Regions from separate parts of the Streptomyces arenae genome, predicted to be linked through region 2. Evidence: riboswitches for the same ligand, from Rfam matches in the RefSeq annotation. Region 2 holds a riboswitch; the other holds the start of a gene.
What was found. Region 2 has a riboswitch for cobalamin ahead of MB828_RS05185 (CbtB domain-containing protein). Riboswitches for the same ligand answer to the same signal wherever they lie in the genome.

Region 1: another riboswitch for cobalamin. It lies ahead of MB828_RS11980 (ribonucleoside-diphosphate reductase subunit alpha); the one in region 2 lies ahead of MB828_RS05185 (CbtB domain-containing protein).

The regions. Positions count from the first base shown of each region.
Region 1 is NZ_JAKQYH010000023.1:6,672-10,069, reverse strand. Features, by position in the region: gene MB828_RS11980 (ribonucleoside-diphosphate reductase subunit alpha) at 1-1,268, opposite strand, end outside; cobalamin riboswitch at 1,393-1,517, opposite strand; gene mctP (monocarboxylate uptake permease MctP) at 1,683-3,305, opposite strand; gene MB828_RS11970 (DUF3311 domain-containing protein) at 3,302-3,398, opposite strand, start outside.
Region 2 is NZ_JAKQYH010000010.1:68,708-72,105, forward strand. Features, by position in the region: gene MB828_RS05180 (enoyl-CoA hydratase/isomerase family protein) at 1-997, shown strand, start outside; cobalamin riboswitch at 1,167-1,307, shown strand; gene MB828_RS05185 (CbtB domain-containing protein) at 1,347-1,568, shown strand; gene MB828_RS05190 (CbtA family protein) at 1,591-2,346, shown strand; cobalamin riboswitch at 2,438-2,613, shown strand; gene MB828_RS05195 (ABC transporter substrate-binding protein) at 2,668-3,398, shown strand, end outside.

The DNA of each region.
Region 1 (3,398 bases), on a different contig from region 2:
GTCTGGTTGGCGGTGCGGTTGGCCGCGTCCTTGAAGGTCATCCAGCCGTTGCCGGTCTGTGCGAGGGTGCGCATCATCCGGCCGTACAGGTCACGGGCCGGGATGGTCCTGCGCGCGAGCCCGTCGGCCTCGGCCTTGCGGTAGGCGGCGTCGAACTCCGCGCCCCACAGGTCCACCAGCTCCGGCACGTCGGCGGGGGAGAACAGGGACCACGGCTCGTCGGCGTTCACCCGGCGCATGAACTCGTCCGGGATCCAGTGCGCGAGGTTGAGGTTGTGCGTACGGCGGGCGTCCTCGCCGGTGTTGTCGCGCAGCTCCAGGAACTCCTCGATGTCGGAGTGCCAGGTCTCCAGGTAGACCGCGGCCGCGCCCTTGCGCCGGCCGCCCTGGTTCACGGCGGCGACCGAGGCGTCCAGGGTCTTCAGGAACGGCACGATGCCGTTGGAGTGCCCGTTGGTGCCGCGGATCAGCGAACCGCGGCCGCGGATCCGGGAGTACGAGAGACCGATGCCGCCGGCGTGCTTCGAGAGCCGGGCGACCTGGTGGTAGCGGTCGTAGAGGGAGTCCAGCTCGTCCTTCGGGGAGTCGAGGAGGTAGCAGGACGACATCTGGGGGTGCCGGGTACCGGAGTTGAACAGGGTGGGGGAGGACGGGAGGTAGTCGAGGCGGCTCATCAGGCCGTAGAGCGCGGCGACCTCGTCCACCGCGCGGGCGGTGTCGTCCTCGGCGAGACCTGCGGCGACCCGGAGCATGAAGTGCTGGGGGGTCTCGACGACCTTGCGGGTGATCGGGTGCCGGAGCAGGTAGCGGCTGTGCAGGGTGCGCAGGCCGAAGTAGCCGAAGCGGTCGTCGGCGGCCGGGTCGACGAGCGCGTCCAGGCGCGCCGCGTGCAGCCGCGCGAACTCGGCGGTGCGGTCGGCGATGAGGCCCTCCCGGTGGCCCACGGCGACCGACTCGGTGAAGGACGTGACGCCCTGCGAGGCGGCCTCGGCGCGGATGGTGAGGGTGAGCAGGCGGGCAGCCAGCCGGGAGTAGGCGGGGTCCTCCGAGATCAGACCGGCGGCGGCCTCGGTGGCCAGCTCGCGCAACTCCGACTCGTCGGCCCGCGCGGACCGGCCGCGCAGCGCGGCGGCGGCGACCCGGCCGGGGTCGGCGTCGGGGAGGTCTCCGGTCAGCTCGGTCAGGATCCGCAGCAGGGCCGTTCCTGGACCGTCGGTCTCCGCGGCGGTCGTGGTCGCTGAAGCCGGATCGGCTGGCGCGATGGTCACGTGGGGCTCTCCCTCGCTCGGCACGGGGCCTGGCGGAGGGCAGCGGGCAGCGCGAGCGCGCGGGGGCGCGCGTCGAGACCCTGGCCCACTCCACGAGGCCCGGACGTCAGACGCCCTGACCGGGTGGCCGGGCGTGCTGTCGGCAGGTCCTCGGACTGACTCTCGTGCGCGGATGCGCACAAGTACACCGTTGCGGGACAGTTCCGGATTCGCACCGGATTCCCCTGCGGCGACAGCGAGCATGAGCATACATCTAGTGCCGGGCTGTCGTGTCACCCCCAGATGTTGTGTCGTGGAGGTGTCGGAGCGTCAGATTGTTCGTACGGTGAGATACGAAGAGCGGGCCGCCGAGGAGGGTACTCTCGGCGGCCCGCTGCGGGTCGTACGGGGTTGCTCGCGCAGTTCCCCGCGCCCCTAAAGGGGCGCTACGGCCGGGGGCAGTTCCACTTCGACGCCGGGGTCGCCCGCGTCGGCCGTGTAGTCCGCCGGGGTGGTCTCGTCGATGCCCTCGGGGGCCTTGAGGGCCTTGAGGGCGAAGGTCAGGACCACCGTCACCACCACGTTCAGCACGAACGCCGTGAGGCCGATGTAGCCGATCTCGCCGATGCCCGGGATCTCCTTGGCCGAGCCGCCGAAGTGCTTCTGGGTGGGCGAGGCCACCCCGTACGCCGCGGCCGTGCCGTAGACCATGCCGACCGCCCAGCCCGCGAGCAGCGCCCAGCGGTGGAACCAGCGGGTGAACAGGCCGCCCACCAGCGCCGGGAAGGTCTGAAGGATCCAGATGCCGCCCAGCAGCTGGAAGTTGATGGCGACCGTCTTGTCCATGGTGAGGACGAAGACCAGCGCGCCCACCTTCACCAGCAGGGACACCAGCTTGGAGACCTGGGCCTCCTGCTTCGGCGTGGCGTCCGGCTTGATGAAGTCCCGGTAGATGTTGCGGGTGAAGAGGTTCGCGGCCGCGATGGACATGATGGCCGCGGGGACCAGCGCGCCGATGCCGATCGCCGCGAAGGCGACGCCGGCGAACCAGTCCGGGAACATGTTCTCGAACAGCTGCGGGATCGCCAGCTGGCCGTTGGTGACCTTGACGCCGGCCGCGATCGCCATGAAGCCGAGCAGGGCCAGCAGACCGAGCATCAGCGAGTACAGCGGCAGGATCGTGGTGTTCCGGCGGATCACGTCACGGCTCCTGGAGGAGAGCGTCGCGGTGATCGAGTGCGGGTACATGAACAGCGCGAGCGCGGAGCCCAGCGCCAGCGTGGCGTACGTCCACTGGCCCGCCTCCGGGGGTGCCAGCGCGCCGCGCGGTTTGCCGGTCGCCGGGTTGGTCTGGGCGAACGCGTGGCCCGCCTTGGCGAAGACGTCGTCGAAGCCGCCCAGCTTGATCGGGATGTAGATGATCGCCACCGCGATGACGAGGTAGATCAGCCCGTCCTTCACGAACGCGATCAGAGCGGGCGCGCGCAGGCCCGAGGAGTAGGTGTAGGCCGCCAGCACGCCGAAGGCGATGAGCAACGGCAGGTCCTTCACGAACCAGTTGGTGCCGTCGCCGCCGCCGACGCCCATCACGTCGAGGACCGCCTGGATGCCGACGAGCTGGAGCGCGATGTAGGGCATCGTCGCCAGGATGCCGGTCAGCGCGACCGCGAGGGAGAGGCCCTTGGAGCCGAACCGGCCGCGTACGAAGTCCGAGGTCGTCACGTAGCCGTGCTTGTGGGAGACCGACCACAGGCGGGGCAGGAACGTGAAGATCAGCGGGTAGACCAGGATCGTGTACGGCACGGCGAAGAAACCGGCCGCGCCCGCCGCGTAGATCGCCGCGGGTACGGCGACGAACGTGTACGCCGTGTAGAGGTCGCCGCCGAGCAGGAACCAGGTCACCCAGGTCCCGAACGACCGGCCGCCCAGGCCCCATTCGTCGAGGCTGTGCTCGTTCTCGGCCTTGCGCCAGCGCGCGGCCAGGAATCCCATGACCGTGACGGCCAGGAAGAAGAAGATGAAGACGCCGAGCGCGACGCCGTTCACGCCGTCCTTCACCGCTGCGCACCCCCGCTCGTGTGGTCGGCCTTGCGGGCGCGCTGGTCACGCTGCCACAGCTGGTACGCGGTCATGGTGAGCGCGGTGGAGATC
Region 2 (3,398 bases):
GAACCGGCCCGCGGCCATCAACGCGCTGTCGCACGCCATGGTGTCCCGTATCGCCGAGGCCCTGACGGCCTGGGAACACGACCCGGCCGTCGAGACCGTCGTCATCACCGGCGCGGGCGAGCGCGGCCTGTGCGCCGGCGGCGACATCCGCGCCGTCCACGACGACGCCCGGTACGGCGACGGCTCCGCCGCGGCCGCGTTCTGGCGCGACGAGTACCACCTCAACGCCCGGATCGCCCGCTACCCCAAGCCGTACGTCGCCGTCATGGACGGCATCGTCATGGGCGGTGGGGTGGGGATCTCCGCGCACGGGGACGTCCGGATCGCCACCGAGCGCTCCCGGATCGCCATGCCGGAGACCGGCATCGGCTTCGTCCCCGATGTGGGCGGCACCTTCCTGCTCGGCCGCGCCCCCGGCGAACTCGGCACCCATCTCGCCCTGACCGGGGCCCAGATCGGCGCCGCCGACGCCGTCCTGTGCGGACTCGCCGACCACTACCTGCCGTCCGGCTCGGTCCCGGCGTTCCTCGCCGACCTCGCCGGCCTGCCCGTCGCCGAGGCGCTGGCCCGCTGGGCGGGGCCGGTGCCCGGCGGCGAAGGCGAACTGGGGGGCCAGCGCGCCTGGATCGACGCCTGCTACGCCGCCGACACCGTCGAGGAGATCGTCCGGCGGCTGTCCGCCCACGGTGACGCGGCGGCGAAGGAGACGGCGGAGATCCTGCTCGGCAGGTCGCCGACGGCCCTGAAGGTCACCCTGGAGGCGGTGCGCCGGGCCCGGCGACTGGGCTCGCTGGAGCAGGTGCTGGACCAGGAGTACCGGGTGTCCTGCGCGGCCCTCAGCACCCCTGACCTGGTGGAGGGCATCCGTGCCCAGGTCGTCGACAAGGACCGCGCCCCGCACTGGTCCCCGGCCACCCTCACCGAGGTCACCGACGCCGACGTCGACCGGCACTTCGCCCCGCTCGGCGAGCGTGAACTGGGTCTCGCACGACCCTGACGAACCCTCACCGGGCCTCGACCGGGCCGTGCCGTGGCCCGGCCGGGCCGGGCCGTTCCGGGCCTCGACTGGGCCGTTCCGTGGCCCGGCCAGGCTCGGAACTCGCCGGGCGCCGGCCGTGCACCAGCGGCGAGAGGAAGATCACGCCAGGTGACGCGGTCTTGGCCGGTCCTCCGACACGCGGTACGGTCTGTCCGGTATCGACGACAGCGAGACGGAAGCCGGTGGGAATCCGGCACGGTCGCGCCACTGTATGCAAGAGCCTCCGGGCCCTTGTGAGTCAGACCCGTGGCTGTCGTCCTGTGTGCACCACCGAGATGGGACGCGAACTCCCAGAGGAGGTTCTGCCATGGCGCAGACCGTCGCCCAGCCGACAGCAACCACCCCCGTCGTCCCCGCCAAGCTGCCGCTGTCCGCGATAGCTCCGTGGGCGGTCTTCTTCGGCATCCTGATGCTCGTCCTGCTCTACTTCGTCGGCGCCGAGCAGGGCGCCACCTCCGTGTTCAGCGGCACGGACGTCCACGAGTGGGTGCACGACGCCCGCCACCTGCTCGGCTTCCCCTGCCACTGACGCGAGGGACGCCGTCCAGCCCATGAACTCCGCAACAGTCCGGAACCTCCTGGTGCGGGGCATGCTCGCCGGCCTCGCCGCCGGCGTGCTCGCCCTGGTCGTGGCCTACCTGCTCGGTGAGCCGAACGTCGACAAGGCGATCGGCTTCGAGGACGCCCACGCGCACGAGCACGAGATGGAGGTCGTCTCCCGCTCCCTCCAGTCCACCGCGGGCCTCGCCACCGGTGTCCTGGTCTACGGGGTGTCCTTCGGCGGCATCGCGGCCCTCGCCTACTGCTTCGCCCTGGGCCGGGTCGGCCGGTTCGGCCCACGGCCGACCGCGCTGCTGCTGTCCGGCTGCGCGCTGCTCGCCGTGTACGTGGTGCCGTTCCTCAAGTACCCGGCCAACCCGCCGTCGGTGGGTGACCCGGACACCATCGGCAAGCGCACCACGCTGTACTTCCTGATGATGCTGCTCAGCGTGCTGCTGGCGGTCGCCGCCACCCTCCTCGGCAAGCGGCTCCGGCCGCGTCTGGGCACCTGGTGGGCGACCGTGCTCGCGGTGGCCGCGTTCGGCGTCGCCGTCGGGCTGGCGTACCAGTTCCTGCCGGCCGTCAACGAGGTCCCGAAGGACTTCCCGGCCACCCTGCTGTGGCGGTTCCGGCTCTCGGCGCTCGCCATCCAGGTGGTGCTGTGGGGCGGATTCGGCCTGCTGTTCGGCGAGTTGGCCGAGCGGCAGCTCAACCCGAAACCGGCGAAGGCCGCGGCCGCCGGACGGACCGTCCCCGCCGCCCGCTGACCGGCCTCCGGCACACGAGGGCCCGCCGGACCCGTCCGGGGCTCTCGTGTGCTCCGTCGGGTCTTGGGACCCCGCTGCCCCCGCCGCGTTGGAATAGCCTGGTGGGGCCAGTCGTGCCACATCCGTGGTCAGGGAATCCGGTGCGAATCCGGAGCTGACGCGCAGCGGTGAGGGGGACGGGCGGGGCAAGACGCCACTGGGAGACCGGGAAGGCGCCCCGACCGGACGAACCCGAGTCCGAAGACCTGCTGGCACCTTCGCGCCGAGCGCGAAGTGACGTCCGCAGGCCAGGCTCCGCGTACGAGCCCCGACCCCCGAGGCATGCCCGTGTTCCTCCGCGCCCCCGCGCTGCTCCGCGCCCCCGTGTTCCTCCGCGCCCCCGCGCTGCTCATGACCTCCTCCCTGCTGCTCACCGCGTGCGGTTCCACCGGCCAGGCCGGGCGGGAGCAGGCGAGTGGCCACGGCTATCCGCGCACCGTCGACAACTGCGGCCACCGGGTCACCCTGAAGTCGCCCCCGAGGCGGGCCGTCTCCCTCAACCAGGGCAGCACCGAGATCCTGCTCTCGCTCGGCCTCGCCGACCGCATGGCCGGCACCGCCACCTGGACCGACCCGGTGCCGAAGAGCCTGGCGAAGGCCGACGCGTCCGTGCCGCGCCTCGCCGACGACAACCCCTCCTTCGAGAAGGTCCTGGCCGCCGAACCCGACCTCGTCACCGCCTCCTTCGTCGCCACTCTCGGCACCGGCGGCGTCGCCACCCGCGAGCAGTTCGAGAAGCTCGGCGTACCGACGTACGTCTCACCCGCCGACTGCTCCGAGGGCAAGGACAACGACAGCGGCGGAGACGGATCGCGCCGCAGGCCCCTCACCCTCGACGCGGTGTACGGCGAGATACGCGACCTGGCCCGCGTGTTCGGCGTGGAAGCGCGCGGCGAGAAACTGGTCGCCTCGCTGAAGAAGCGGGTCAGCACGGCCACCGCCGGGCTGCACGCCTCCGGTGTCTCCCTCATGTACTGGTTCGCCAACTCCCAGTCGCCCTACCTGGCCGGCTG